3 regions of the Luteimicrobium sp. DT211 genome follow, and region 1 is predicted to be linked to each of the others. Evidence: riboswitches for the same ligand, from Rfam matches in the RefSeq annotation. Region 1 holds a riboswitch; each other region holds the start of a gene.

Region 1 (9,405 bases):
AGTCCTGGTCCGCCCAGCTCCGGCGCACCGCGCTCGACGCGCTGGACCTCCCCCCGGGCGTCGCGATCAGGACCGTGGGCCAGGTGCCGGCGCGGTTCGAGGGCGGCGTCGCCGGCGGCGACCTGGTGGTCGCGAGCGGCGCCACCGCGGTCCTCGCGTTCAACGACGTCGTGGCGCTCGGGCTGCTGCACCGGCTCGCCGCACGCGGCGTGCGCGTGCCCGGGGACGTGAGCGTCGTCGGGTTCGACGACGTCCCGGTCGCTGCCATGGCGACGCCCGCGCTGACCACGGTCGCCCAGCCGCTCGTGTCGTCGGCACGCGCGGGGGTGGACATGCTCGTCGACCTGATCGAGGGACGCCCGGTCCCCGACCGCGCCGTCGTCCTGCCGACCCACCTCGTCGTCCGACAGAGCACGCGCGCGGTGGCCGCCCCGGAGCGCGCGGCATGAACGCCCGCAGCGGCCGCGCGACCATCCACGACGTCGCCGCGGACCTCGGCGTCTCCGCCTCGACGGTCTCCCGAGCCCTGACACCCCAGGGGACGGTGAGCGACGCGACCCGACGGCGCGTCGAAGAGGCCGCCGCGCGCCTCGGCTACCGCACCAACAGCGCCGCCCGGAACCTCTCGACGGGTCGGACGAACGCGCTCGGGCTCCTCGTCCCCGACCTGCGCAACCCGTTCTTCGCGGAGATCGCCAAGGGTGCCCAGAACCGGGCGCGCGGGCGCGGGCACGCCGTCTACATCGCCGACACGAACCTGTCCGCCGAGGCGGAGATCGAGGCGATCGAGATGATGCGCCGCGACGTGGACGGGTTCGTGCTGTGCTCCCCGTGGGCCGAGGACGAACGCCTCGTCGCCGCTCTGCAGGGCGTCCCGACCGTGGTCCTGCACCGGGAGGTGCCGGGCCTGCCCAGCGTGACCGCGGACCTGCACGACGGGATGCGGCAGGCCGTCTCGCACCTGCGCGCGCTCGGGCACCCGCGGATCGCGTACGTGTCCGGCCCCGCCGGCTCCTGGAACGCCCGGGCCCGCCTGAGCGCGTACGAGGCGGAGGTCGCCGAGCCGGCGAGGGTCGTGCTGGGGCCGGTCGCCGACCAGTTCGAGGGCGGCGTGTCCGTCGCCGACGCGCTCCTCGCGACCGGCAGCACCGCCGTCATCGCCTACAACGACATCACCGCGCTCGGGCTCGTCTCCCGGCTCACGGCACGCGGCGTCGTCGTGCCGGACCGCATGAGCGTGATCGGCTTCGACGGCCTCGACGTCGCGACCCTCGCGAACCCGCTGACCAGCGTGTCCGTGCCGCGGGCCCGCGGCGCCGAGCTCGCGGTCGACGTCCTGCTGCGGCCCGGGACCGTGCCGACCGCACTACCCACGCAGCTCGTGGTGCGCGAGTCCACCGCCGCACCCCAGCCGACCGTCACCTGATCCGATGCCTCGCACGAGCCGGCGCCATGCTGACCAGGTAGACACGCTTCGATCGACTCGCGCAGGAGATCGCCCGCATTTCTCCCGGGGTCCTCGCCACGGCGCAGGTCGAGGACGACGCGTGGGACGCGCTGGCCGGTGACGGCCTCAGGGCCGGGCGCTGAGCGCCGCCCTCGCTCGCCCCACGCCGTAGGCGACCCGCGAGGGCAGGTTCTCGGGGACCTCGCCCGGAAGCGCGTCGACGTCGAACCACCGGACGTCCTCGCTCTCGTCGCTGACCACCACCGTCTCGGCGGGTGACGCGAACGCCACGTACCCGACGTCCCAGTGCGCACGGCACGCACCGAACGCACCGGCGAGCTCGTGCCGGTTGAGGTCGGCGGGCTCGGTCGTGACGAGGCGGACGTCGACCAGCCCCGACTCCTCGCGGACCTCGCGCAGCGCAGCCTCGGGCAGGGACGCGTCGGTCGGCTCGACGTGCCCGCCGAGCTGCACCCAGAACTGCCCCTTGCGGTGGTAGCAGAGCAGCACGCGCGTCAGGTCCTCGGAGAGCACGAACGTGCTGGCCGTGAGGTGCTCGGGCCCGCCGTCGCGCCGGGCCGCCCCCTCGCCCCGCTCGGCCAAGAACGCGAGGTACGCGTCGCGGAGGGCCGACTGGTCGTCGTCGGGCGCGGGCCAGGTGCGCAGGGTCTGGGACAGATCGGCGGCAGGGAGGGCGGTGGGGACACTCACCGCTCGACCCTAGCGGCGCACCCAGAAGTCCTCGGGCGTGCTCCCGGGCGTGAAGCCGAGGTGTTCGAGCATCGCGGTGGCTTCCGGGAAGTTCCCGGCGAGCGCGTCGGGGGTGTGGGCGTCGCTGCCGAAGGTCACCGTCCTGCCGCCCTCCTCGGCCCACCACTGCGGCATCCACGGCCACAGTCGCCGCGTGTTCATCTCGAGGGCCCGGCCGGACCCGGCGATCGCACGCATCGCCGCCCGGAGCTCGTCCTCGAACGCGCGCGGGTCGAACGGCCCCGCGGAGTCCGTCGGCCACAGCCGGACCGCGTAGTCGAGGTGAGTGACGACCTCGAAGTCGTCGGAGTCCTCGACCATGACCTGGGCCTCGGCGAGGTACGCGGTCATCACGGTCGCCGGGTCGTGCTCCCGGAAGAGCGTGCTGGGCTCGGCCGGTCCGTCGCCGAGGTCGAGAGTGTGGAGAGAGCCGAGGACCCGGTCGACCAGGCTCAGGTCGATGTACCGGCCGACCTGGGCGGCGACCCGGTGGGGCTGCCCCAGCTCGACGCCGGTGTGCACGCGCAGACCGGGGAAGTCGTGCCGCACGCGGTCGACGGCCTCGAGGTAGCCAGCGGCGTCGAGCGGGGCGAAGTCGACGCGACCACCGTCGTCGATGAGGTCCCGCTGATGCGGCATGAGGTCTTGCGGCTCCGCGCGCCAGGTGGCCGGCAGGTCGAGGTGCTCGGTGAAGAAGAGTGCCGGCAGGCCGATCCGCACCGCCCGGACGCACGTGGCACGCATCCGGCCGAACGCGTCCGACGCCGGCCCTCCCGTGTCCCAGGACCACTCGCTGTGGACGTGGCTGTCGGCCGGAAGCTCCATCTCACCGATCCTGCCACCGCGGGCCGTCGCTTGACCTTGACGCGACGTCAACTTCTACGCTCGAACCCATGAGCACGGAACGGTCGATCCAGGAGGTCGCACGCCTCGCGGGCACCACGAGCCGCACGCTGCGTCACTACGACGACGTCGGCCTCCTCCGGCCGAGCCGGATCGGCTCGAACGGGTACCGCTACTACGACGCCGACGCCCTGGTCCGCCTGCAGCGCATCCTGCTGCTGCGGGACCTGGGTCTCGGGCTGCCGCAGATCGCGCGGGCCCTCGAGAGCCAGCCGGACGAGGTCCGTGCCCTGCGCACCCACGCCGCGTGGCTGCGCGCCGAGCAGGAGCGGGTCGCGCGCCAGATCGCCACGGTCGAGCGCACGGTCGCCGCGATCGAGGACGGGGAGGAACCGATGGCCGAGCGCATGTTCGATGGCTTCGACCACACGCAGTACCGCGAGGAGGTCGAGCAGCGCTGGGGCACGGACGCGTACACGCGGAGCGACACGTGGTGGCGCGAGCTGTCCGACGACGAGCGCGCCGCCTGGCACCAGCGCAGCGCGGACCGGATCGCGGCGTGGCGGGAGGCGGCCGAGCGGGGCGTCGACCCGACGTCCGACGAGGCCCAGGAGCTGGCGCGCGAGCACGTGGCGTGGCTCTCCTCGATCCCGGGAACCCCGCGGACGCCCGACGGCGCGGGTGCGCCGGACGCGTACGTCGTGGGGCTGGCGGAGACGTACGTCGCGGACCCGCGGTTCGCGGCGACGTACGGCGGGCCCGACGGCGCGACCCTCGTGCGGGATGCTCTGGCGGCGTTCGTCGAGGCCAGGCGGATGTAGCGGCGTCTCATTTCCCGGACGAACGCTGGTCCGCTGGATGAGCGGCGCGTAGCATCGACGTCACCATCCAGAGCGGTCGAGAGTCCTGGCTCGTCGACACCGCAGCAACCCCCCAACGGAAGCCTCCCGCGGGACGAGGGTGCTAACGCCAGGTCCGATGGAGTGACAGTGTTCGTAGAGGCAATTGTTTTCGGGGTATCCGCATGACGGTCCCCCTGGCGTCCCTGGCGTCGAGCCGCCCGACGGTGAGCTTCGAGCTCATGCCGCCGCGCAACCCGTCGGCCGCGCCCAAGTTCTGGGGCGTGGCCGAGCGGCTCGTCGCCGCGCGCCCCGACTTCATCTCCGTGACCTACGGCGCGGCGGGCACCGACCGGCACACGGCCCGCGAGGTCGTCGCGCGCCTCCTCCGGGAGACGCCGGTCCTGCCGATCGCGCACCTGACCTGCGTCGGGGCGTCGCGGCACAACGTCGCCGAGGTGATCGACGACTTCCTGTCCGACGGCGTCCGGTCCTTCCTGGCGCTGCGCGGCGACCCGCCCGTGAACCACCCGGAGTGGCAGCCCGACCCGGACGGGCTCGCGTCGTCGGACGCCCTGGTCGCCCTGCTGCGCGAGGTCGAGGCCGAGCGCTGCGCCGCCCACCCGGGCAACGCGCTGCGGTCGGCGGCGCGCCCGCTCACGATCGCCGTCGCGACGTTCCCCGCCGGCAACCCCGCGGCCGGCACCACGCCCGCCCAGGAGGCTCGCCGGCTGCTCGAGAAGCAGCAGGCCGGCGCGGACTTCGCGATCACCCAGCTCTTCTACGAAGCCGACCAGTACGTGGCGTTCGTCGACGAGGCGCGCGCCGAGGGCGTGACGATCCCGATCCTCGCCGGCATCCTCCCCATGACCGAGCCGAGGCGGCTGCACCGGGTCGAGGAGCTCACCGGCGTCCCCGTGCCCCGCCACGTGCTCCCCGCGCTCGAGGCCGCGCCCGACGACGCGGCACGCCACGCCATCGGCGTCGCCCGCACGGTCGAGCTCGCCCAGGCGGTGCTCGACGCCGGCGCGCCCGGGCTGCACATCTATACGTACAACAAGCACGAAGCTGCACTGGACCTGCTCGAGGGTGTCCACCTCGGCGGCGGCGCGACCGAAGCGCCGGACCTGGCCAGAGGGCCGCGGGTCAGCGCATCCACCGAGAGAGACGGATGACTGACATGAGTACCGCACTTCCTCCCGGCACGATCCTCGGCTACCCCCGGATCGGCCCGAACCGTGAGCTCAAGAGGGCCGTCGAGTCCTTCTGGGCCGGCCGCACCGACGCCGGCGAGCTCGAGGCCCAGGCCGCCGCGCTCCGCTCCCGCGCACGCGCCCGGCTCGCCGAGCTCGGCCTGTCCCGCACGGGCGGAGCGATCCCGGAGACCTTCTCCTTCTACGACCAGGTGCTCGACGCCGCGGTGACCGTCGGCGCGCTCCCCCGCCGGTTCGACGGGCTGACCGGCCTCGACGCCTACTTCGCCGCGGCCCGTGGGACCTCCGGCGACGCCGGCGAGCGAGCCCCGCTCGAGATGACCAAGTGGTTCGACACGAACTACCACTACCTCGTGCCGGAGATCGGCCCGGGCACGGCGTTCACGCTCGACGCGTCTCGCCTGGTCGCCGAGGTGACCGAGGCCCGGGCCGAGGGCTACGAGACGCGGCCGGTCGTCGTCGGGCCGGTGACCTTCCTCCTGCTCGCCAAGCCCGACGACGACGCCCCCGCCGGGTTCTCGCCGCTGTCCCGCCTGGCCGACCTGCTGCCCGTGTACGCGGGACTGCTGCGCGAGCTGCGCGAGGCGGGCGCGACGTGGGTCCAGCTCGACGAGTCGGGGCTCGTCGCCGACCACCTGACCGACACCGCGGACGTGACGCCCGAGGCCGTGCACGCCGCTGTCGCCGAGGCGTACCGCGCGCTCGCCACGGAGCTCGACGAGACGCAGCGGCCTGCGATCCTGCTCCAGGCGTCGTACGGCGACCTGGGCGCGGCGCTGCCCGCGGTCGCGACGACGGACGTCGAGGCGGTCGCGCTCGACCTGGTGCGCGGCTCGCTCCCCGACGGCCCCGTGGCCGGGCTCGAGTCGAAGACGCTCGTCGCGGGCGTCGTCGACGGCCGGAACATCTGGCGCGCGGACCTGTCCGCGAAGCTCGACCTGCTCGACCGGGCGCGCTCGCTCGGGGCGGCGGACGTCGTCGTCGGCACGTCCACGTCGCTCCAGCACGTCCCCCACGACGTCGCCGCAGAGCGCTGGCAGGACGAGCAGCTCGATGCGAACCTGCACGCGTGGCTCGCGTTCGCCGACCAGAAGGGCGCGGAGGTGGCCGTGCTCGCGCGCGCCCTCGCCGAGGGCCGCGAGGCGGTCGCGGACGAGGTCCGGGCGTCGTCCGACGCGGTCGCCTCCCGCCGGGACGCGGCCGGAGTCCGCGTGGACGCCGTCCGCGCCCGCACGGCCGCCCTGTCGCGCCACGACTTCGAGCGCGGCGAGCACGACGCGCGCGTGGCCGAGCAGGCCTCGCGCCTGTCCCTCCCGCCCCTCCCGACGACGACGATCGGGTCGTTCCCGCAGACCGTCGACATCCGCCGGGCGCGCGCCGCGCACGCCAAGGGCGAGCTCGCGACGGAGGCGTACGAGCAGGCCATGCGCGACGAGATCGCGCGCGTCGTCGCGCTCCAGGAGGAGCTGGGCCTCGACGTCCTCGTGCACGGCGAGGCCGAGCGCAACGACATGGTCCAGTACTTCGCGGAGCTGCTCGACGGCTTCGCGGTGACGTCGAACGGCTGGGTCCAGTCGTACGGCTCGCGCTGCACGCGGCCGTCGATCCTGTGGGGCGACGTCTCCCGGCCCGAGCCGATGACGGTCCGCTGGACGACGTACGCGCAGTCGCTCACCGAGAAGCCGCTCAAGGGCATGCTCACCGGGCCGGTGACGATCATGGCGTGGTCGTTCGTGCGCGACGACGTGCCGCTCGCGGAGACCGCGAACCAGCTCGGCCTGGCCCTGCGCGACGAGATCGCCGACCTCGAGGCCGCGGGCATCGCCGTCGTGCAGGTGGACGAGCCCGCGCTGCGCGAGCTGCTGCCGCTGCGCAAGGCCGACCAGGGCACGTACCTCAACTGGTCGGTCGGGTCGTTCCGCCTCGCGACCGCGGGCGTGCGTCCGGACACCCAGGTCCACACGCACCTGTGCTACTCGGAGTTCGGCGAGGTCATCGGCGCGATCGACCACCTCGACGCCGACGTCACGTCGATCGAGGCGGCGCGCTCACGGATGGAGATCCTGCCCGAGCTCCGCGACGAGGGCTTCGGACGAGGCGTCGGTCCGGGCGTCTACGACATCCACAGCCCGCGCGTGCCGTCGGCGGAGGAGGTCGTCGAGCTGCTCGAGCTCGCGGTCAAGACCGTCGACCCGGCGCTCCTGTGGGTCAACCCCGACTGCGGGCTCAAGACCCGCGGCTACGCCGAGGTCACGCCGTCGCTGGAGCACCTCGTGGCAGCGGCCCGAGAGGTGCGCGCGACGCTCTGACCCGTCAGGGGGCGCGGACGAAGCCGGCCGGGCCGGGAGGGCGACGCACTCCCGGCCCGGGGCTGGTCCGTGGTGACGTCGGTCAGCGCTTCTGGAAGTTCATCCCGATGAAGAACGGCGCGCAGGTCACGACCAGGCCGAGGGTGAAGACCCACGCGTTGCCCTCGCCGTCGCCCCACGAGGCGCCGGCACCCAGGAGGAAGACCCCGAGCACGAAGAGCACGAAGAGCGGGATGAACCGCGCCCAGGAGCCGGGGCGGCGCTCGGTGCGGGTGACGGTGAACGGCTCGTGCGTGGGAGCCGGGGTGTTCGGGGCGGTCATGGTCCCAAACTACCGCCCGCGCCCGCTCCCGGTCGCGTCCGCTCACGCGACGGCGGAGAACGCCCGAGGAGGGCCGCGGGGCTCGTCGACGAGGACGAGCGGGCGCTGGAGATCGCTCGTGTCACCGGCGGCTGCGAGTGTGGGCGCATGAGCCGGTCGGAGGTCCCGGAGCCGTTCGTCCTCGCCGACGTCGCCGCGTGGCGCGCGTGGCTCGCTGCCCACGAGGACGCGAGCGACGGCGTCTGGTTGGTCCTGGCGAAGAAGGGCGTCACCGACCCGACGTCGATCACGTACGCGCAGGCGCTCGAGGAGGCGCTGTGCAGCGGGTGGATCGACGGGCAACGCCGGGGCCGCGACGCCGCCACGTTCCTCCAGCGCTTCACCCCGCGTCGGGCCCGCTCGCTCTGGTCCCAGCGCAACGTCGACGCCGTGACGCTGCTCGACGCCGAGGGCAGGCTCCGCGACCGCGGGCGGGCCGAGGTCGCACGAGCCCAGGCCGACGGTCGCTGGGAGCGCGCCTACTCCGGCCAGGCTTCGGCCGAGGTCCCGCCCGAGCTCGTCGAGGCGCTGGCCCGGGTGCCGGAGGCGCAGGCGGCGTTCGCCGCGCTCCGGGGGGCGGACCGCTTCAGCGCGCTCTTCCCGATCCTGACGGCGACCAGCGCCGCGACCCGGACTCGCCGGATCGACGCCCTCGTCGCGCGGCTCCGGGAAAGCCCGGCGTGATCCCGGGTCCGCCGCCCTAGGGTGGGCGCGTGAGCACCTTCCCGTACCGCGAGGTCGACGTCTTCACGCGCGAGCCGCTGCTCGGCAACCCGGTCGCCGTGGTGCACGACGCCGTCGGGCCGGACGACGACCGCATGGCCGCGTTCGCCCGCTGGACGAACCTGTCGGAGACCACCTTCCTGCTGCCCCCGACGCCGGAGGGCGCGGCCGCGGGAGCCGACTACCGGCTGCGGATCTTCACGCCCGGCGGCGAGCTGCCGTTCGCCGGCCACCCGACGCTCGGCTCGTGCCACGCGTGGCTGGAGGCGGGCGGGACGCCTCGCGGGGGCGACGTCGTCGTGCAGGAGTGCGCCTTGGGCCTGGTGACGCTACGGCGGACCGGGGACGCGCTCGCGTTCGCGGCGCCCGCGCTGCTGGCCGACGAGCCCCTCGAGCCGGTCACCCTCGACGCGTTCGTGACGGCGCTCGACATCCCCGCGGACGCCGTCGTCGACCACCGCCTGCTCGACAACGGACCCGGCTGGCGGGTGCTCCTGCTCGACTCGGCCGAGCGGGTGCTCGCGCTCGACCCCGACTGGTCGGGCGTGGACTCGTCGGTGCACCGGGCGATCGGCGTCGTCGGGCCGACCGGCGCGACCGACCCGGACGCGCCCGCGTTCGAGGTGCGGGGCTTCGTGCCGGGCATCTCCGTCCCCGAGGACCCGGTGACCGGGAGCCTCAACGCGGTGATCGGCCAGTGGTTGACGTCCACGGGCCGCGCGCCCGACCGCTACGTCGCCCGCCAGGGCACCGCGCTCGGCCGCGACGGACGGGTGCACGTGAGCCGCGACGCCGACGGCGCCGTCTGGGTGGGCGGCGGCACGGTCACCTGCGTGTCGGGCACGGTCAGGCTGTAGCGGCCGCCCGCTGCTCCACGATGCGGGCCAGGGCCTCGAGGTCCGCGCGGACGGCGGCCGCG
Region 2 (9,405 bases), on a different contig from region 1:
GTCGGGAGACCCGCGGCCGTCCGCCACCGCGCAGAGCGCGACGTATCCGGCGACCGACGCGACCGCGACCCGGACGCGGCGCCGCTCCTGGTAGGCCCCCGCGCTGTACAGCGCGACGAGGAGGCCGAGCGAGGCGACGGTCGGCGGGTAGCCGACGGCCTGGTCGACCGCGAAGGCGACGCCGACGACGGCGAGGCTCGCCGCGGGCCGGGTGCGTCGGACCACGAGCGGCAGGGTCTGCAGTAGGACGAGGAGCACCCGGAGCGCGCCGGCCCGGTGCTCGGGAAGCTCGGCGAACGCGATGCCCTGCAGGGCGACGCCCGGGACGTACGCCGCGACGGCCAGCGCCCCGGCGAGGACCGCGTCGCGCGCGGTCACGGGCCAGGCCCGCCACCGGTCCCGCAGCGTCTTCTCGACACCGCGCGTCCGCGCTCCGGTACGCTCCCCCACGTTCACGCGCTCACCCTACGCAGGTGCGCGCACCCCGACCCGGGAGCGTCCATGACCGTCCCCGAACGCCCCGTCCGCGTGCTCGTCTGCGACGACCAGGCGCTCGTCCGCGCGGGCTACGCGACCATCTTCGCGGGCTACGGGTTCGACGTCGTGGGCGAGGCCCCCGACGGCACCGCGGCGGTCCGGCTCGCCCGCGAGCTGCAGCCCGACGTCGTGGTGATGGACGTCCACATGCCGGGGATCGACGGGATCGAGGCGACGCGCCTCCTGGCCGGGCCGGACGCCGCGACGCCGGCGAAGGTGCTGGTCGTGACCACGTTCCACACGGACGAGAACGTGTACGAGGCGCTGCGCGCGGGCGCGAGCGGCTTCCTGCTCAAGGACGCGACCCCCGACCAGCTCGTCGAGGGCGTCCGCACGGTCGCGGCCGGCGAGTCGCTCATCTCGCCCAGCGTGACGCGCCAGCTCATCGGGCGGTACGCGACCCGGCTCCGGCCGTCCGCCCCGGCGCCCGCGGACGACGGTCCCCTCGCCGTGCTGACCCCCCGCGAGCGTGAGGCGCTCACCCTGATCGCCCGGGGGCTGTCGAACGCGGAGATCGCCGCGGAGCTCGTCGTGAGCCGCGAGACCGTCAAGACCTACGTCTCGCGCATCCTCACCAAGCTGGACCTGCGCGACCGCGTCCAGGCCGTCGTCCTCGCGTACCGGCTGGGGCTGGTCTCGGCAGACGGGTGACGCGGGCCGCCGGACGCGTCCCCCGGAGGGGGACGGCGAACTGTCCACCCGGGGGTGACGATCGCCGGGGCGCCGCTCCGTAGCGTCGTGGACGAGGCGATCGCAGCTGCGGACGCCCGTCACACAGACCTCGGAACGGGAGGCGTCCTCATGTCTCGGACGACGTCCAGCACCACCCGCACCACCGACTTCGGCACCACCGATCTCAGCGCTGCCGAGCTCCGCCCCGCCGCCCGGAGCCGCGCGCGCTTCTGGTCGTGGGCCGTGATCGCCACCCACGTCGCGTTCGTGGCCGCCTGGCTGATCGCCCGGACGTGGCAGCTCCCGGGCTACAGCGCCGTGGACCACTCCGTCAGCGACATGTACGCGGTGACGGCACCGCACGCCTGGTTCCTGCTCACCGTGATCACGGCGGCGGGGGTCGCCGCGCTCGGGTTCGTGGGCTTCGGGCTGTGGCCGGCGCTGCGCGCCGCGGGCCTCCCCGCCCGGATCGGCTCGGTGCTGCTCGCCCTGTCGGTCTTCGGGCTCGGCGACCTCCTGACCCCGTTCGAGCGCCTGGCGTGCCAGCGGGCCGACCCCACGTGCTCGTCGTCGGACCAGGTCGCGAACTTCGGCGGCACCCTCGACAGCACCCTGACGACCCTCGGGCTGGTGGTCATGGTCGCCTCGACCTTCGTCCTCGCCGCCGCGATGCGCCGGCTCCCCCGGTGGGCGTCGTGGGCGCGGCCCACGCGCTGGTTCGGCGTCGTGCTCTTCCTGCTGCTCGCCGCGACCGGCGTCTTCAGCTCGGACGGTCCGGGCGGGCTGTTCGAGCGGCTCACGGCGGCGTTCGGAGCCGCGGGGATCGTCGCGCTCGGCGTCGGCGTGCTCCGGGCGACCCGTCCGACGACGCGGCTCACCGCGGCCGGCTGAGCCGGGCCAGGGCGCGCAGGTAGCGGCGCGCGATCACGCGCTGGCCGACGCGCCCGAGCGGCCAGGCGACGCGGAGCGGCCAGGCACGCGGCTCCGACCACGCGGCGACGTCCCCCCGGACGTCGCCGTCGTCGTCGAGCAGGACGGCGAAGCGCTCGGTGCCCCGCTCGGCGTGGTCGGGCTCGGTCGCGTAGGTCACCCACGCGGAGCGCCCGTCGCTCCCGACGTCGACGACGCGGCACGTGCCGCCGAGCGGGAGCGGACCCAGCCGGACCCGGACGCGCACCCCCACCTCCGCGCGCGCCGGGGCAGCGCCGGAGGTGTCGCGCACGCGCACGCCGGCGCCGTCGTGCATGCGCCACGTGGCGATCGCCTCGGCGGCCCGCGCGAACTCCGCCTCCCCGTGCCCGACGACGCCGCTCACGTGCAGCGCGCGGGCGCGGGCCAGCGGTGGGCCGGGCCAGGCGAGGCGGGGGTCGGGGAGCACGCGTGGAGGCTACTCCAGGGCCATGCCGGTCTCGACGTTGAGGATGTTCCCGTCCGGGTCCGCGAACCAGGCGGCGCGGGCGTCGCCGTCCACGAGCACGCCGTCCTCCCACGTCCCGTCCGGGATGTCGAAGGTGAGGAGCTCGACGCCGGACGACCGCAGGGACGCGACCTCGGCGTCGAACGCGTCGAGCGGGAGCTGGAACGAGATCGCGGTGGCCTTGTTGGTCCCCGCGAACGACGACGGGTAGACGAGGAAGCCGCCCGACGGCGTGCGGTAGACCACCCCGTCGGGGCCGGTCTGCGGGGCCGGGAACCCGAGCGTCCCCTCGTAGAAGGTCCGTGCCCGGTCCAGGTCGGTGACGGCGAGGACGGGGATCGCGGTGTGGTCGGTGAGCATGACACCCTCCACGGCGGGCCGACCGACCCTCGGCCGTCCGGCCGCTCCTCCCAGGCTAGGAGGCCGCCGGGCGGACCGGGAGACCGCGGCCGGGTGATCCTCAGTCCAGCGCCGGCCCGCAGCCCGCCGACTCGGCGATGAAGCCCGCCGCGGCGGTCGCCACCAGCCCCGACAGGCCCGACGCCTCCGGCAGCGGGCGGGGGTCGTCCTCGACGACCCACAGCCCGTCGACGACGGCGTAGCGCGCGGCCGGCCCGTCCGTCACGAACGTCTCGAGGGCGCCGAGCAGCCGCTCGACCTCCTCGCCGCCGGTCCCGACGCCGACGCTCGCGCGGATCGCGCCCGCCGAGTGCCCGAGGCGCCGCAGCAGCGGGTGGGCGCAGAACCGCCCGTCGCGCACGCCGATGCCGTGCTCCGCGGACAGGTAGGCGGCGACCAGGCCCGGGTCGTGCTCGTCCACGGAGAACGTGACGACCCCGACCGGGTCGACGGCGTCCCCCCAGACCCGCACGACGCGCACCCCGGGGATCGCCTCGAGGCCCGTGACGAGCCGGTCGCGCAGCGCGCGCTCGTGGGCGACGAGGGCGTCGGGGTCCAGCTCGCCGAGCGTCCCGCACGCGGCCGCGAGCGCCACCGCGCCCAGGACGTTCGGCGACCCGGCCTCGTGGCGCGCGGGCGCGGGGTGCCAGGCGACGTCGTCGACGGTGACGTTGCGGACGGCGCCGCCGCCGGCGAGGTACGGGGTGCCGACGTCGAGCCAGTCGCGCCGGCCGACGAGGGCGCCCGCGCCGTAGGGCGCGTACGTCTTGTGCCCGGAGAACGCGACGTAGTCGACGCCGGTCGCCGCGAGCGAGAACCGGCGGTGCGGGACGAGCTGGGCGCCGTCGAGGAAGAGCCGCGCGCCGGCGTCGTGCGCGACGGCGACGACGTCCGCGACGGGCAGCGACTCGCCCGTCACATTGGACGCCCCGGTGATCGCGACGAGCGCGTACGGGTCGCCGTCGGCGGCACCGCCGGTGAGCGCGGCACGGAGCGCGTCCAGCGTCGCGGCGACCGTCGGGGCGGCCTCGACGGTCGTGGCGCGCACCGCGGCACCGCTCTCGCCGCGCCACGGCAGCAGGTTCGCGTGGTGCTCGGCGTCGAGGACGAGCACGCGGCCCGGGCCGCCGTCGGCGGCGGCTGGCACGCAGCCGGCGAGCAGGTTCGTCGCGTCGGTGGTGTTGCGCACGACGATCGTGGCGTCGTCGGGGCGGGCTCCCACGAACGCGCCGATCGCCTGGCGGGACGCCTCGTAGAGCGCGGTCGAGACCTGCGACAGGTACCCGGCGCCGCGGTGCACGCTCGCGTACAGGGGCAGGACCTCGGCCACGCGGTCGGCGACCGAGCGCAGGGCGGGCGCGGACGCCGCGACGTCGAGGTTGGCGTAGGCCACGCTCCGGCCGTCGACGAGCGGGACGAGCGTGTCCGACCCGACGACGGGCAGCAGCGGCCCGGCGACCTGCGCGGCCGGGGCGGGACAGGTGAGGGTGTCGGTGGTCGTCATGGTGCCTCCAGCGGTCCGGGGGCACGGCCGTCGGCCTACCCCGCGCTTGCCCGACGCCGCCACGGCGTGGGCCTGGTCGTCACCCGGGGCACCCCGCCGCGAGGGGAGGGTTGCCGGCCAGCGAGCCGGGGCTTGCCCTCCGTGCCCCCTGGGGCGCGGAGGTCGCTGGCGCTCATGACCTGGCGTCCATGGTCCGCGAGCGCGGCGAGAAGTGTCAACGAGCGGGCGCATCGTCTCGCGATGTGAGACCGGCAGGGCTGGGGCGCCCGCCGGGTCACGTACGATCGCTAGGTCCATCCGGAGCGGCCGAGTGACGTGGCACGACGACGCCGCAGCAACCCGCGGACCCGTGACCTCTCGGGGCGTCCCGCCCCGAGCCGCCGGGCCCGGTCGAGGGTGCTAACGCCACGACCGATGGGGCGCGCCCGCCGCGGCGCGCCGGAGGAGGCCTCTCATGAGCGTGACCGCCCGACCCGCCGACGGCTACGCCGGCGACCTCACCCCCCAGCAGGCCTGGGAGCTGCTGCGCGACGACCCGGCCGCCGTCCTCGTGGACGTCCGCACCGACGGCGAGTGGCGCGCGATCGGCGTCCCCGACACCGCCGAGCTCGGCAAGGAGACCGTGTTCGACGAGTGGGTCACGGGCGACGGCCGCCCCAACCCGGCGTTCCTCGACTCGCTCCAGGCGGCCGGCGTCGAGGCCGGCCCCGTCGTGTTCCTGTGCCGCTCGGGCCAGCGTTCGATCGGCGCCGCGCGCCTCGCCACGCAGGCCGGGATCGGCCCGTCGTACAACGTGCTCGAGGGCTTCGAGGGCGCGCCCGGGCCCGGCGGCATCCGCGACCGCGAGGGCTGGAAGGTCGCCGGCCTCCCCTGGAAGCAGTCGTGAGCCCGTCCCCGCTGCCTGCCGGCGGCGTCCCCACCGGTCCGCGCGCCAACGAGGTCCTGTTCGGCGGGTCGGGCCGCGGCCCCCTGCCCGCGACCGCGCGGCCCGCGACGCTCGCCGTCCGCGGCGGCCACCGCCGCTCCGACTACGCCGAGACGTCCGAGGGACTGTTCCTCACCCAGGGCTACGTCTACGACTCCGCGGCCGACGCCGAGGCGGCGTTCAAGGGCGAGCAGGAGCGGTTCGTCTACTCGCGCTACGGCAACCCGACCGTCCACACGTTCGAGGAGCGCCTGCGCCTCATCGAGGGCGCCGAGGCGTGCTACGCGACCGCCTCCGGCATGTCGGCGGTCTTCACGTCGCTCGCCGCGCTCGTCGGGCGGGGCTCGCGCATCGTGTCGGCGCGCGCGCTGTTCGGCTCGACCGTCGTGATCTACGAGGAGATCTTCGCCAAGTGGGGCGTCACGGTCGACTACGTCGACGGGCACGTGCTCTCGCAGTGGGAGGAGGCGCTCGCGACCCCCGCCGACGTCGTGTTCTTCGAGACGCCGTCCAACCCCATGCAGGACCTCGTCGACGTGCGCGCGGTGACCGACCTCGCGCACCGCGCGGGCGCCGTCGTCGTGCTCGACAACGTCTTCGCGACCCCCGTGCTGCAGAAGCCGCTCGAGCTCGGCGCGGACGTCGTCGTGTACTCGGCCACCAAGCACATCGACGGCCAGGGCCGCGTGCTCGGCGGCGCGATCCTCGGGACGGCCGAGTTCCTCGAGGGCCCCGTCCAGACCTTCGTCCGGAACACCGGGCCGTCGCTGTCCGCGTTCAACGCGTGGGTGCTGCTCAAGGGCCTCGAGACCCTGCCCGTCCGGGTCCGCGCCCAGAACGACGCCGCGCTGCAGGTCGCGACCGCGCTCGAGCCCCTCGACGGGATCGGCCGCGTCCGGTACCCGTTCCTCGACTCGCACCCGCAGGTCGAGCTGGCCCGCGCGCAGCAGACCGGCGGCGGGACCGTCGTGACGTTCGACCTCGAGGTGCCCGACGGCACCGACCCCGAGGACGCCAAGAAGCGCACGTTCGCGTTCCTCGACGCGCTCCAGGTCGTCGACATCTCGAACAACCTCGGCGACGCCAAGTCCCTCATCACCCATCCGGCCACCACGACGCACCGCAAGCTCGGCGCCGAGGGGCGGGCCGCCGTCGGGATCGCGGAGACGACCGTGCGGCTGTCCGTGGGGCTCGAGGACCCGCTCGACCTGATCGAGGACGTCGAGCAGGCGCTCGCGGCCCGCTGAGCGCCGGCCGTCTGCGGGCCGGCCGTCAGCCCCAGGCGGGAAGCTCGGGCAGGTCCGGGCCGCCGCGGCCGAGCAGCCAGGCCAGGACCTCGTGGTCGGCGAGCCCGTCCGGGACCTCGACCCCGGGGGCGCGCGTCGGGAGGAGCGCGAGCTCGTCGGGCAGGAACGTGCGCGCGAAGTCCCCGGGCCACTGCCCGCTGTGGTGGTCGCCGCCGAGGTCGAAGCGGTGCACCTCGAGCTCGCGCCACCGGGACGTCAGCAGGCGCATGGCCGGGTAGCTCTCCGCGGGCGTGGAGACCTCGCCCGTCCAGACCTCGTCCGGCAGTGCCGAGAGCGTGACGTCGCACGCGACCGCGCTGACCTCGACGTCCGCGGCGATGGCCGCCCAGTCCCGGCCGGCCCCCGCCTCGATCTCGGCCGCCCGCCCCGCGGACCCGCCGACGTACTTCTCCGTCGTGACGCCGATCGCCGCGGCGACGGCCATCCGGGCCGTCGCGTCCGCGTGGCGCGCCACGTGCGTCAGCAGGTGCCCCACCGTCCAGCCGGGCAGCCGTGTGGGCGCCGCCGGGTCGAGCGGCTCGTTGTCGAGGTCGTCGAGCAGGCGGCGGTGGGAGTCGGTGATGCGGGCGAGGTAGAGCTCGGCCTGGTCGGGGGACGCGATCGTCATGGCACCATCCTCCCGCGCGCGGGCGAGGATGGGTGACGTGACCGCCGTAACGCCCTCAGCGACCCTCGTCCGCGCCGACAACCCCGGACCCATGACCCTCGACGGCACGAACACGTGGGTGCTTCGCGCCCCCGGCGCGGCCGGCTGTCTGGTGGTGGACCCCGGGCCCGACGACGCCGCCCACCTCGCCCGCGTCGCCGACGTCGCGCGGGGCGACGGGAGCGGCCGGGTGGCGGCCGTCGTCGTGACGCACCGGCACGCCGACCACACCGCCGGGGCGGCGCGGTTCGCGGGCACCGTCGGCGCACCGCTCCGGGCCGCCCTGCCCGAGCTCTGCTCCTGGGGCGCCGAGCCGCTGCGGCACGACGAGGACCTCGACGTCGACGGGCTCCACACGATCGTCATCACGACGCCCGGGCACACGTCCGACTCCGTGACCCTGCTCCTGCCCGACGACGGCCCCGCGGGCTCGATGCTGACCGGCGACACCGTCCTCGGCGAGGGCAGCACCGTCCTCATGGAGCGCGACGGCGGCGACCTCGGGGACTACCTCGCGTCGCTCGACCTGCTCGCCCAGGGGTGCCGGTACTGGGGACCCCCGGTGACCGGGCTGCCGGGGCACGGGCCCGTCATCATGGACCTCGCCGTCCGGATCGCCGAGTACCAGCGGCACCGGCTCGCACGGCTCGACGAGGTGCGCGCGGCGCTCGTCCTCCTCGGCGTGCGGGCGGACGCGACGGACCCGGCCGTGGTGAGCGCCGTCGTCGGGCGCGTGTACCGGGAGGTCGGCAAAGAGCTGCGCCCGGCGGCCGAGCAGAGCGTGCGCGTCCAGCTCGCGTACCTCGCCCGTCGCTGACGTCCCCGGGTGGGGGCCGCCGTCAGCGAGCAGCGGGGAGCGGGCGAAGCACGAGCGCCGCGAGCACCGCGGCCGACACCGCCAGCCCGGCGACGAGCGCCCCCAGCGCGCCCCAGCCGTGCGACGCGAACGCGTACCCGGCGAGCCAGCCGATCACGCTCGAACCGGCGTAGTAGAAGAGGTTGTACAGGCTCGTCGCCTGGGCGCGACCCTGCGGGGTCCGCTGCCCGGTCCACCCCGACGCGACGGCGTGCGCCCCGAAGAACCCGGCGGTGAACACGACGAGCCCGACGAGCACGACCGGCAGCCAGGCCACGAGCGTCAGCGCGAGCCCGGCGAGCTCGACGACGACGGAGCCCACCAGCGCCGTCCGCCGCCCCAGCCGCTCGACGAGCCGCCCGGACGCCCGCGACGACGCCGTCCCGGCCAGGTAGGCGAGGAACAGGAGGCTGATCGCCGTCTGCGGCAGGTCGAAGGGGGCCGCCTCGAGCCGGAAGCCCAGGTAGTTGTAGACGGCGACGAACCCGCCCATGAGAGCGAAGCCCTGCCAGAACAGCACGAGCATGTCAGGGCGCCGGAGGTTCGCGAGGAGGTTGGCGCCGAGGCCCGGTCCGGCGCCGCGCGGCACGGGCACGAACCGGCGCGCGGGCGGGACGAGCGTGAGGAACACGGCCGTGGCCGCGGCGGCGAGGAGCGCGACGGTGGCCACGCCCCACCGCCAGCCCACGGCCTCGCCCACCGGCCCGGCGACGAGCCGGCCGAGCAGCCCGCCGATCGTCGTGCCCGCCACGTACGTCCCGGCCGCGCCGGGCACGTGCAGCCGGTGCACCTCCTCGGCGAGGTACGCGACCGCCACGGCGGGCAGGCCCGCGAGCGCCGCGCCCTCGAAGAACCGGACCACGAGCATCGGCGCGAGCCCGGGGACGAGCGGGACGACGAGCCCCAGCACGGTCGCGGACACGGTGCTCACGCTCATGGCCCGCACGCGCCCCCAGCGGTCCGCCACCGCGGACCACGGCACGACGGCGGCCGCGAGCCCCAGCGTCGCCGCCGACACGGTGAGGGCGGCGCGGGGCGCGCTGACGCGCAGGTCGGAGGCGAGGAGCGGGAGGACGCCCTGCAGCGAGTACAGCTGCGCGAACGTCGCGACGCCCGCCGCGAACAGCGCGACGAGGATGCGC
Region 3 (9,405 bases), on a different contig from region 1:
GTCGCTGCAGGCGGTGTCCGACGACCGACACCGAGATCACGACGAGGACGATGGCGACGCCGGGGAAGACGGAGATCCACCAGGCGCTGGGCAGGTAGTTGCGGCCGTCGGCGAGCATCGCGCCCCACTCGGGCGACGGGGGTCTGGGGCCCAGACCGATGAAGCTCAGCGAGGAGGCGGCCAGGATGCTCGTGCCGAGCCCGATGGTCGCGAGGATCGGCACCGACACGACCGCGTGGGGCAGCACGTGCCGGGCGACGAGAGTCGAGCGCCGCAGCCCGAACGTGACGGACTGCTCGACGTAGCCCGAGCGCCGGACCACGTGCGTCTCGGCCCGCACGATGCGCGCGTACCGGGGCACGGACGCGATCGCGAGGGCCACGATGACGGTCGGGATGCCGGGGCCGACGATCGTGACGAGCACGATCGCGAGGAGGATCGCGGGGAACGCGGCGACGACGTCGAGCCCGCGGGCCGTGACCTCGTCCGTGACACGCCCGCCGAGCCCCGCGAGGAGCCCGAGCAGCACGCCCGCGACCACGCCGAGCGCCGTCGCCGACACGGCGATGAGCACGGAGTACCGCGCGCCGTAGACGATCCGGGACCACACGTCGCGGCCGAGCTGGTCCGTGCCGAGGAGCGCGTCGTGCCCGGGCGGCTGGAACGCGCGCAGGGGGTCGGCGTCGAGCGGGCCGCGCGCGGCGAACAGGCCCGGGAACGCGACCACGAGGACGAGCAGCACGAGCACCGTCGACGCGAGCAGGACGCCCCACGGCGCCGTCCGCAGCCGGGCCGCGAGGCCCTCGCGCACGGCCGACGACGGCGCGGCCTCCGCGGGCGTGAGCGTGGCGGTCATGCCCGTCCCCCCGTCCGCAGCCGGGGGTCGATGACCAGCGAGACGAGGTCGACGACCGTGTTCACGACGACGTACACGAGCGCGCTGAGCAGCGCGACGCCGAGGACGACGGGCAGGTCGCGCGCCTGCGCAGCCTGGAGCGCGACCACGCCGATGCCGGGCCGGCCGAACACCTGCTCGACGACGATCACGCCGCCGAGCAGACCGCCGACGAGCCACCCGAGCAGCGTGACGACGGGCAATGACGCGTGCCGCAGGCTGTGCCGGAGCCGCAGCCCCGACTCGGACACGCCGCGCGCCCGCACGCTCAGCGCGTACGGCTGCTCGAGCGAGCGCTCGACGCCCTCGCGGAGCACCTGGGACACGAGGCCGACGAGCCCGAGCCCGAGCGCCGTCGCCGGCAGCACGAGCGAGGAGAGTCCGTTCGCCCCCGCGACGGGGAACCAGCCGAGCGAGAAGCTGAACACGTACAGCAGCACGATGCCGAGCCAGAACTCGGGGATCGACACGACCGTCAGCTCGACTCCGCCCGCGATCCGGCTCGCCCACGGCCGCCCGGCGGTCGTGACGGCGAGCGCCACGGCCAGGACGAGCGCGACCGCGAGCCCGGACGCCGCGAGCGCGAGGGTCGGGCCGAGCTGCGACCCGATGACCTGCGTCACGGGCAGGTGGAGCTGGTAGGACGTGCCGAGGTCGCCGTGCAGCAGGCGGCCCAGGTAGTCGACGTACTGCTGGACGACGGGCCGGTCGAGCCCCCACTCGGCGGTCACGGCGGCGACGGCCTCGGGCGTGCGCTGCGTGGGCGGCACGAGCGCGTCGATCTGCGAGCCGGGCGCGAGCTGGAGCGCGACGAACGCGACGGTCACGCTCGCCCACAGCACCACGACCGCGCCCGCGAGCCGGCGGCCCACGGCGGCGAGCGTGGGTGCCCACGCCCTCCCCCGCGCGTCGGCGGCGGGGGCTCGGACCTCGGTGGCAGCGTCGTCGACGGCGGCCGGCCGGGCCGCCCCCAGGGTCGCGCTGCTCACTTGCTCAGCCAGACGTCGTAGGCGCTCTCCGGCAGCTGGTAGTAGGTCCGGAAGCCGACGCCGTGCACCGTGGACGACGCCGCGATCTCGTCCTCCGGCTCGTACAGCGGGAAGCTGTAGGCCTTGTCCGTGATCACGTACTGCTGCAGCGCGTCGTACGCCTCGGCACGCTTCGCGGTGTCGGTGGTCTGCTGGGCCGCGGTCAGCCAGGTGGTGAGCTGCGGGTCGGTCGCGTTGGAGAGGTTGATGAAGCCGCCCTTGGCCGCGGGCAGCCAGTGGTACTCGATGTCGACGCCGTCGGGGTTGGTGTTCGAGTTGTCGTAGGTGCCGTAGTCGTTCTTGGCACGGTGCTGGTCGGAGACGCCGGAGTCGACCACCTGGACGTCGAAGTCGATGCCGGCGTTCTGCTTGACCTGGGCCTGGACGGCCTGCAGCAGGGTGTCGCGCTGGTCGCGGACGTACGGCTTGGACTGGTAGTCGGTGATGGTGAGGCGCTTGCCGTCCTTGGTGCGGTAGCCCTCGGAGTCGCGGCCCGTCCAGCCGGCCTCGTCGAGGAGCGTGTTGGCGGCGTCCTTGTCGTTGCCGTAGGTGCCCTCGAGGCTCTTGTCGTAGAACGTCGGGTCGGCGGGCGAGACCGCGGACCAGGCCCGGGTGCGCTGGCCCGCGTACACGGACTTCAGCACGGCGTCGAGGTCGACGGCGTCGCGGAACGCCTGCCGGACCCTCACGTCCGACGTCGGGCTCTCCAGCGTGTTGAAGTACAGCGAGTACGGCGTGCCCGTGTTGAGCGCGGTCTGGTAGGTGAAGCGGGAGTCCTTCTGGAACTGCGCAGCCTGGGTGCCGGGGACGCCCTCGACGACGTCCACCTGGCCCGACTGCAGCGCGCCCAGGCGCACCGACGACTCGGGCAGGAACCGGTACGTGAGCGCGTCGAGGTACGCGGCGCCCTGGTGCTTCGCGGTCGCGGGCGCCCAGTCGTAGTGCGCGTTCTTGGTGAAGTCGAGCTCCTGGCCCTTGACGTACTTGCTGAGGACGAACGGCCCGGTGCCCGCGACGTCCGGCCCGCCGGCCTGGACGTCGGCCTTCGCGTACGACTTCGGGGAGATGAGCGCGAGGCTCCCGACGTAGTCGAGGAACGGCGCGTACTTCTCCTTGAGCACGAGGGTGACCGTGCGGGCGTCGGTCGCTGTCGCGGACTTGAGGTGCGACAGCGGGCCGGACGAGCCGTACGGGTTGTACTTCGGGTTCAGGACCTGCTTGATGTTCGTGACGACGGCGGCCGCGTCGAGCGTCGAACCGTCCCAGAAGGTCACGCCGTCGCGGATCGTGAAGGTGTAGGTCAGCTCGTCGTCGGAGACCTTGTACCCGCTGGCGAGCCACGGGACGTAGGTGCCGTCGTCCTGGCGGGCCAGGAGCTGCTCGTAGGAGTTGCGCAGCAGCAGCTTGGTCTTGTCCTGGCCGTTGAGCTGCGGGTTGAGCGTGGTCGGCTCGGTCTCGACGCCCCAGGTGAGCGTGCCGCCCGCCGTCGGGGTTCCCGTGCCCGACGACGCGGTCCCGGCGTCCGAGCCACCGGCGCACCCGGCCAGCACGAACGCCGTGGAGATGGCGGAAACCGTCAGGGCGGCGGCGAGGGCGGCCGGGCGACGGCCGAGGTGGCCGTGCGATCTCGCGGACGTGGTGGACATGGTGACTCCAGGGGTTGGGGTGGCTCAGAGCCACTTCTCGAACGGGCGGGGAGACAGGGCGTCGGGCGCCGCCGAGGCGACGGCGTCGGGGTCGAACAGCGGGGTGTAGCTGGCCGCGAGGTAGAGGCCGACGGCCTCGGGCTGCCGCGGTCCGGTGGTCAGGTAGACGCGGGCGTACCCACGCTCGGCGGCGCGGCGCTCGAGCTCCGCGAGCACCGCCCGGCCGAGGCCCTGCCGACGGCGGTCGTGGTGCGTCCAGATCCGCTTGAGCTCGGCGGTGGGCACGCGCGGGGCTTCGTCCGCGCCGTGCTCGGGCTCGGTGCGGCGCCGGAACGCGCCGCCCGCCACCGGCACGCCGCCCGCGAGCAGGAGGACGAGGTCGCCGTCGGGCGGGAGGAACTCGTCGAGGCCCTCGGCGCGGAACTCGGCGACGTACCGCGCGAGCTGCTCCGCGTCGAGCTCCTCGACCCCGAGCAGGTCGGCGTACCGGTCGCGGTACTCGACGAACAGCTCGTCGAGCAGGACGCCCGCGAGCGGGTCGTCGAGGCGGACGCTGCGGACCTCGAGGGAGGTGACAGGGCTCATCGGGGGTCCTTCTCCCCCGCCTCGACCGCGAACGGCAGGTCGTTGCCGGCGAGCGGCCGGGGGCAGGTGCCGTGGTCGTTGAAGTGCGACGGGTACGCCGACGCGCGGTTGAGGTCGACGCGCAGCGTGCCGGTCCGGCGCGACGCCTCGACCTCGGCGTCCGCGACGTGCACAGCCCGCCACTCCGGCGCACCCTCCGCGCGATCCGTGAAGGAGAGCGTGGCGCCGCCGTGGTGCCCGGCGACGAGCCGGAGGGTCGTGCCGTCCAGGTCGACCTCCCCGACCACCTGCACGTGGTGCACCAGGCCGGGCTTCGCGCCGTCGACGACGGCGGCTCGCGGCCCCGCGTACCAGCGGACCGGGAGGTCGCGCACCTGGGCGGGGTCGAAGCCGAACGCCGGGACGACGACGCCCTCGCCCGCCGCGACGAACGCCGCGAGCGCCGGGGCGTGCGGGTCGCGCGTGCGCAGCAGGTACCGGCCCGTGCGGAGCGCGAGCTCGACGCCGATGTCGCCGACCACGAAGGGCACGGCCGAGCCCGCCTCCGCCACGACGACGGTCCGCGTCCCGGTCACCGGCGCCAGGGCCTCGGCGTCGAGCAGGACGGCGACGTCACCGTCCGTGACCGCCCCGTCGCCGTCGACGCGGACGTGCGCGCCGTCGTCGTCGGCCCACCAGAGGCCCGGGACGCCGACGACGGGTGCGGGCTCGGCGCCGAGCCAGTGGTGCGACGTGAGGGACAGGACGCCGCGGGGCGCCCTCAGCCCGGCGGCGCGGTCCGCGCGCCAGGCGAGCCAGCTCGCCTCGGCGGTGTCGAGGGTCTCGAGGGTGTCAGCGCTCATCGTGGTCTCCGTTCGGGTGCGGGTCGGTCGGGCTCAGGCGGTGGCGGCGGCGGGGATGCCCGGCCGGACGAGGCCCAGGTGGTCGCGGAGCGTCGGGCCCGCGTACTCGGAGCGGAACGAGCCCCGCTCCTGCAGCAGCGGGACGACGCGGTCCAGCACGTCGTCGAGCCCGTGAGGCGTGAGGTGGGGCACGAGGATGAAGCCGTCGCTCGCGTCCTCCTGGACGAACCGGTCGATCTCGTCGGCGACGCGGGTCGGGGTGCCGACGAACCCGCCGCGCGAGGTGAGCTGCAGGACGAGCTCGCGGATCGACCAGCCGTTCGCGTCGGCGAGCCCGCGCCACGTCCGGGCGACCTCGCGCGGGTCGGCGTGCCGCACCCGGCCGCGCGTGATGGCCTGGTTCTCGTAGTCGGGCTCGACGTCGGGCAGCGGGCCCTCGGGGTCGTAGGACGTGAGGTCGCGGCCCCAGACCTGCTCGAGGAACGCGATCGCCGTCGGGCCGGGGACCTGGGCGAGCCGGACCTCGCGGGCCAGCTCCTCGGCCTCTGCTGCGGTGTCACCGATCGTGACCGTCGTCGCCGGGATGATCTTCAGGGCGTCGCGCTCGCGGCCGTTCGCCTCGACCCGCGCCTTGACGTCCTGGTAGAACGCCTGGCCGTCCTCGAAGGTCGAGTGCATCGAGAAGATGACGTCGGCCGTCGCGGCCGCGAAGTCGCGTCCCTCGCCCGAGTCGCCCGCCTGGAACAGGACGGGGTGGCCCTGCGGGCCGCGCGGCGTCGTGAACGTCCCCCGGACGGCGAACTGGGGGCCCGTGTGCTCGAACGGCCGCGGGCCGTCCTCGTCCCACGAGTCCCAGAGCGTGCGCGCGACCTCGACGACCTCCGCCGCCCGCCGGTACCGGTCCGCGTGGTCGAGGTAGCCGCCGCGGCGGAAGTTCTCGCCCGTGAAGGCGTCGGAGCTGGTCACGAGGTTCCACGCCGCGCGCCCCTCGGACAGGATGTCGAGGGTCGCGAACTGGCGGGCGAGCTCGAACGGCTCGTTGAACGTCGTGTTGATGGTGCCCGCGAGGCCGATCCGGTCGGTCACCGCGGCGAGCGCCGCGAGGACGGGCAGGGTGTCGGGCCGGCCGACGACGTCGAGGTCGTGGATCCGTCCCTTGTGCTCGCGCAGGCGCAGGCCCTCGGCGAGGAAGAAGAAGTCGAGCTTGGCCTCCTCGGCCTTGCGGGCGAGGTGCTCGAAGGACGAGAAGTCGATCTGGCTGCCCGACCGGGGGTCGGTCCAGACGGTCGTGCTGTTCACGCCCGGGAAGTGGACACCCAGGTGGATCTGCTTGCGGGGGCGGCTGGTGCTCTCGGCGGTCATGGTGGCGGGTCTCCGGTTGCGCGAGGGGGTCACTGGGCGGCGGCGTAGCGGCTCGCGGGCCGGGGCAGCCCGAGCGAGTCGCGCAGCGTGGTCCCGGGGTACGCCTGACGGAAGACGCCGTCGGCCTGGAGGACGGGGACGGTCCCGCCGACGATCGCCCGCAGGTCGGTGTCGAGGGACGCGGGCCGGAGCGTGAAGCCGTCGGCGGCGCCGGCGTCGAACCAGTCCTCGAGGAGGTCGGCGAGGTCGACGGCGGTCCCGACGTGCGTGAGCCCTCCCTCGGGCAGGCCGCCGCGGTCGCCGCCCAGCTCCGCGAGGAGGTCGAGCCGCTCCTGCGCGCTGCGCCGGTCCTGCCCGACGACGGCCCCCAGGTCCACGAGCACGCGCACCGCATCGGGGTCGCGCCCGGCCTCGCGGGCGATCTCGCGGACCTCCTCGCGCACGGCCCTCGCGTCGTCGCGCTGGGTCGCCCGCACGCGCACGACGTCGGCCCGGCGGCCCGCGAGGTCGAGGCTCAGCGGCGAGTCGGCGCGGACGACGACCGGGGGCCGGCCCTGCGGCGAGCGCGGCGTGATCGACGGGCCCTTGACGGCGAAGTGCACGCCCTCGAAGTCGACGTAGTGGAGCTTGTCGCGGTCGACGAACCGGTGGGTCGCCTCGTCCCGGATCTCGGCGTCGTCCTCCCAGGAGTCCCAGAGCCGCTCGACGACCTCGATCGCCTCCTCGGCCTCGCGCAGCGCGTCGACCTCGTCGGGGGCGGGGCGGCGCCCGAACGCCGCGGCGGACGCCGCGTCCGTCGACCAGCCGACCTGCCACGCCGCGCGTCCGGCGGAGACGTGGTCGATGGTCGAGATCGCCTTGGAGACGTGGAACGGCTCGGTGTGCGTGGTGTCGACGGTCGCGACCAGCCCGATCCCGGCGGACCGCGGGGCGAGCCGGGCGCTCACGAGCGCCGCGTCGAGCCGGCCCTGGAGCGAGGCCCCGCGCTGCGGCCGGAGGGTGAACGCGTCGTCGAAGAGCGCGAAGTCCAGCAACCCGTGCTGCGCAGTCGCCACGAGGCCCGCGAGCCGCGCCGCGTCGAAGGGGCGGGGCGCGACGGGACCCTCGGCGCGCCAGACGCCGGCGTGCGCGCCGACGTCGGTGAGGTCGACGCCCAGGTGGAGGTGTCGGGGGGACGAAGAGGACATGAGGACTCCTGGTCGGGGGCGCCCGGGCGCGCGGAGGCGTGCGGCACCCGCGGCGGGCTGGGGTGGGGAGGGTGAGGACCGGGCGCCGTCGGCCCGACGGCGATGGTCGCGTGAGCGGTGGTGCCAGAGCGGTGGAGGGGCGGCTCAGTCGCGCGGGCGACGGTGCGTCGCGCGACAACACGCCGCGCGGTGCGCGGCGCGGATCCGGGGAGCGACGGCAGAGAGGCGGGGCATCGTGGTCATGTCTCCTCCTGGCCCTTCGGGCCTGCGCAGGTTGCCCCCGTCGTTCGCGGGGACCAGGTCATCACCCGGGGCACCCCGCGGCGCGCGGGGTTGCCGTCCAGCCGGCCGGGGCCGATGGCTGGAACTCTTGACCTGGCACGACCGTAGGAATCTTGATCGATTTGGTCAAGAAGGATCGCCCGTCCGTCCCGCCAGGTGGACGAGTGAGTCCGGGTGCAGATTGGAAGCCGTCACACCGTCTCGCAGTGCGAGACCTCACCAGCTCCAGCCGCGCGACGTCAGCTCGAGCTCCTCGTGGAGCCGGGCCTCCTGGGCGCGCGGCGCGTCGGCATCGAGCGGGGCGGGCGGGTCCACGACGTCCTCGTCGTCGACGCCCGCGAGCCGGCACGCCTCACGCAGCAGCGCGTCGTACGCGAGCACCGCGGCCCGCCAGTGGTGCGCCCGCGCGTACAGCGCCGGGTCGGCCTCGATGCGCCGGACCTCGGCCGCCGCGAGCGCGAGCCGGAACTGGACGTCGAGGGTGGCGAGGGGGTCGATCTCGACGGCCTCGACCTCGACGGCGGAGAGGCGACCGGCCCGGTCGGGGCCGTGCCCGTCCTCCGCATGGCGACGCCGGGTGACCCGCCGCCAGAGATCGTGCACCGTGCTCATCGGTGACCGCCTTCGGTCCGCCCCTGTGCTCTCGAGTCTACGAGTCCGATGTGACCCGCGTCACTCGTTCGGCGTCGCGAACACGACGGTGGCGAGGAGCGCGGCATGGTCCGAGCCCCGGACGCGGACCGTCCGGACGTCCCTGACGGCGTCCGCCCGGTCCGCGACGACGTGGTCGATGCCGACGAGGGGCGGGAACGCGCGGTTCGTGGGCCACGTGAAGGTCGCCCGGCCGCCGAGGTCCGCGGCGTCGGCGAACCGGTCCCCCAGCACGGCACGGAACGCCGCGTGGTCGCGGGTCGCGTTGAAGTCGCCGAGCGCGAGCTGCGCCGTCGTGCCGCCCGCCAAGCGGTCCCGGACCGCGCGGAGGTCGGACGTCCAGATCGACGTCGAGCCCACGGACGGCGGCACGGTGTGGACGGCAGTGACGCGGACGGGCGCCCCCGCCGACCCGACGGCGACGGTCGCCGACGGCATGGCGAACCAGGTGTCCTCGCCCGCGTCCGTGTCGGTCAGGGGCAGCGCGGACCACAGCCCGCTCCCCCGGTTCCCGGTGCCGACCGAGCCGGTCACCCGGTGCGGCAGCGCCTCGTCGAGGCCCGCGTCGTGGAGCCGGTCGAGCAGCCCGGCGCTCAGCTCCTCGACGGCGAGGACCTGGACGTGCTGGTCGCGTACGGTCCGCACGACGGCGTCCGCGTCCGCCCGGCCGAGGAACGCGTTGACCGTCATGACCCGCAGCGCCGGGGCGGCGGCGTCGGGCGCGGGGCCGGCGGTCGTCAGCGGCGCCCACCACACGGCCTGCACGACGACGACCAACCCCGCCACGCCCGCCACGACGAGCAGGGCGCGGCGCGGGCGGGCGAGGAGCGCCACGGCCAGGGCGACGAGGCCCACGAGCAGCGCCCACGCCCCGAACCAGGGCGTGACGCTCACGAGCTGTGCGAACGGCGTCCGGCGGTCGTACCC

Evidence for each region. Region 1 has a riboswitch for S-adenosylmethionine ahead of ACLQ14_RS00510 (methylenetetrahydrofolate reductase). Riboswitches for the same ligand answer to the same signal wherever they lie in the genome.
Region 2: linked by a shared signal. The riboswitch ahead of ACLQ14_RS16400 (aminotransferase class V-fold PLP-dependent enzyme) and the one ahead of ACLQ14_RS00510 (methylenetetrahydrofolate reductase) in region 1 are both predicted to bind S-adenosylmethionine.
Region 3: linked by a shared signal. The riboswitch ahead of ACLQ14_RS16120 (LLM class flavin-dependent oxidoreductase) and the one ahead of ACLQ14_RS00510 (methylenetetrahydrofolate reductase) in region 1 are both predicted to bind S-adenosylmethionine.

Annotation. Positions count from the first base shown of each region.
Region 1 covers NZ_JBNCMC010000001.1:106,169-115,573, forward strand. The annotation lists gene ACLQ14_RS00485 (LacI family DNA-binding transcriptional regulator) at 1-449, shown strand, start outside; gene ACLQ14_RS00490 (LacI family DNA-binding transcriptional regulator) at 446-1,426, shown strand; gene ACLQ14_RS00495 (NUDIX hydrolase) at 1,574-2,158, opposite strand; gene ACLQ14_RS00500 (PHP domain-containing protein) at 2,168-3,022, opposite strand; gene ACLQ14_RS00505 (MerR family transcriptional regulator) at 3,091-3,861, shown strand; SAM riboswitch class I at 3,922-4,025, shown strand; gene ACLQ14_RS00510 (methylenetetrahydrofolate reductase) at 4,065-5,054, shown strand; gene metE (5-methyltetrahydropteroyltriglutamate--homocysteine S-methyltransferase) at 5,051-7,402, shown strand; gene ACLQ14_RS00520 (hypothetical protein) at 7,485-7,724, opposite strand; gene ACLQ14_RS00525 (YdeI/OmpD-associated family protein) at 7,872-8,447, shown strand; gene ACLQ14_RS00530 (PhzF family phenazine biosynthesis protein) at 8,477-9,343, shown strand; gene ACLQ14_RS00535 (SRPBCC family protein) at 9,333-9,405, opposite strand, start outside.
Region 2 covers NZ_JBNCMC010000008.1:90,676-100,080, forward strand. The annotation lists gene ACLQ14_RS16375 (sensor histidine kinase) at 1-456, opposite strand, end outside; gene ACLQ14_RS16380 (response regulator) at 502-1,188, shown strand; gene ACLQ14_RS16385 (DUF998 domain-containing protein) at 1,339-2,100, shown strand; gene ACLQ14_RS16390 (DUF1990 family protein) at 2,084-2,587, opposite strand; gene ACLQ14_RS16395 (VOC family protein) at 2,597-2,986, opposite strand; gene ACLQ14_RS16400 (aminotransferase class V-fold PLP-dependent enzyme) at 3,087-4,529, opposite strand; SAM riboswitch class IV at 4,567-4,709, opposite strand; gene ACLQ14_RS16405 (rhodanese-like domain-containing protein) at 4,984-5,415, shown strand; gene ACLQ14_RS16410 (O-succinylhomoserine sulfhydrylase) at 5,472-6,701, shown strand; gene ACLQ14_RS16415 (maleylpyruvate isomerase N-terminal domain-containing protein) at 6,727-7,368, opposite strand; gene ACLQ14_RS16420 (MBL fold metallo-hydrolase) at 7,397-8,224, shown strand; gene ACLQ14_RS16425 (MFS transporter) at 8,247-9,405, opposite strand, start outside.
Region 3 covers NZ_JBNCMC010000008.1:26,711-36,115, forward strand. The annotation lists gene ACLQ14_RS16090 (ABC transporter permease) at 1-856, opposite strand, end outside; gene ACLQ14_RS16095 (ABC transporter permease) at 853-1,884, opposite strand; gene ACLQ14_RS16100 (ABC transporter substrate-binding protein) at 1,881-3,569, opposite strand; gene ACLQ14_RS16105 (GNAT family N-acetyltransferase) at 3,594-4,154, opposite strand; gene ACLQ14_RS16110 (DUF1684 domain-containing protein) at 4,151-4,996, opposite strand; gene ACLQ14_RS16115 (NtaA/DmoA family FMN-dependent monooxygenase) at 5,030-6,358, opposite strand; gene ACLQ14_RS16120 (LLM class flavin-dependent oxidoreductase) at 6,388-7,545, opposite strand; SAM riboswitch class IV at 7,811-7,921, opposite strand; gene ACLQ14_RS16125 (hypothetical protein) at 8,044-8,439, opposite strand; gene ACLQ14_RS16130 (endonuclease/exonuclease/phosphatase family protein) at 8,500-9,405, opposite strand, start outside.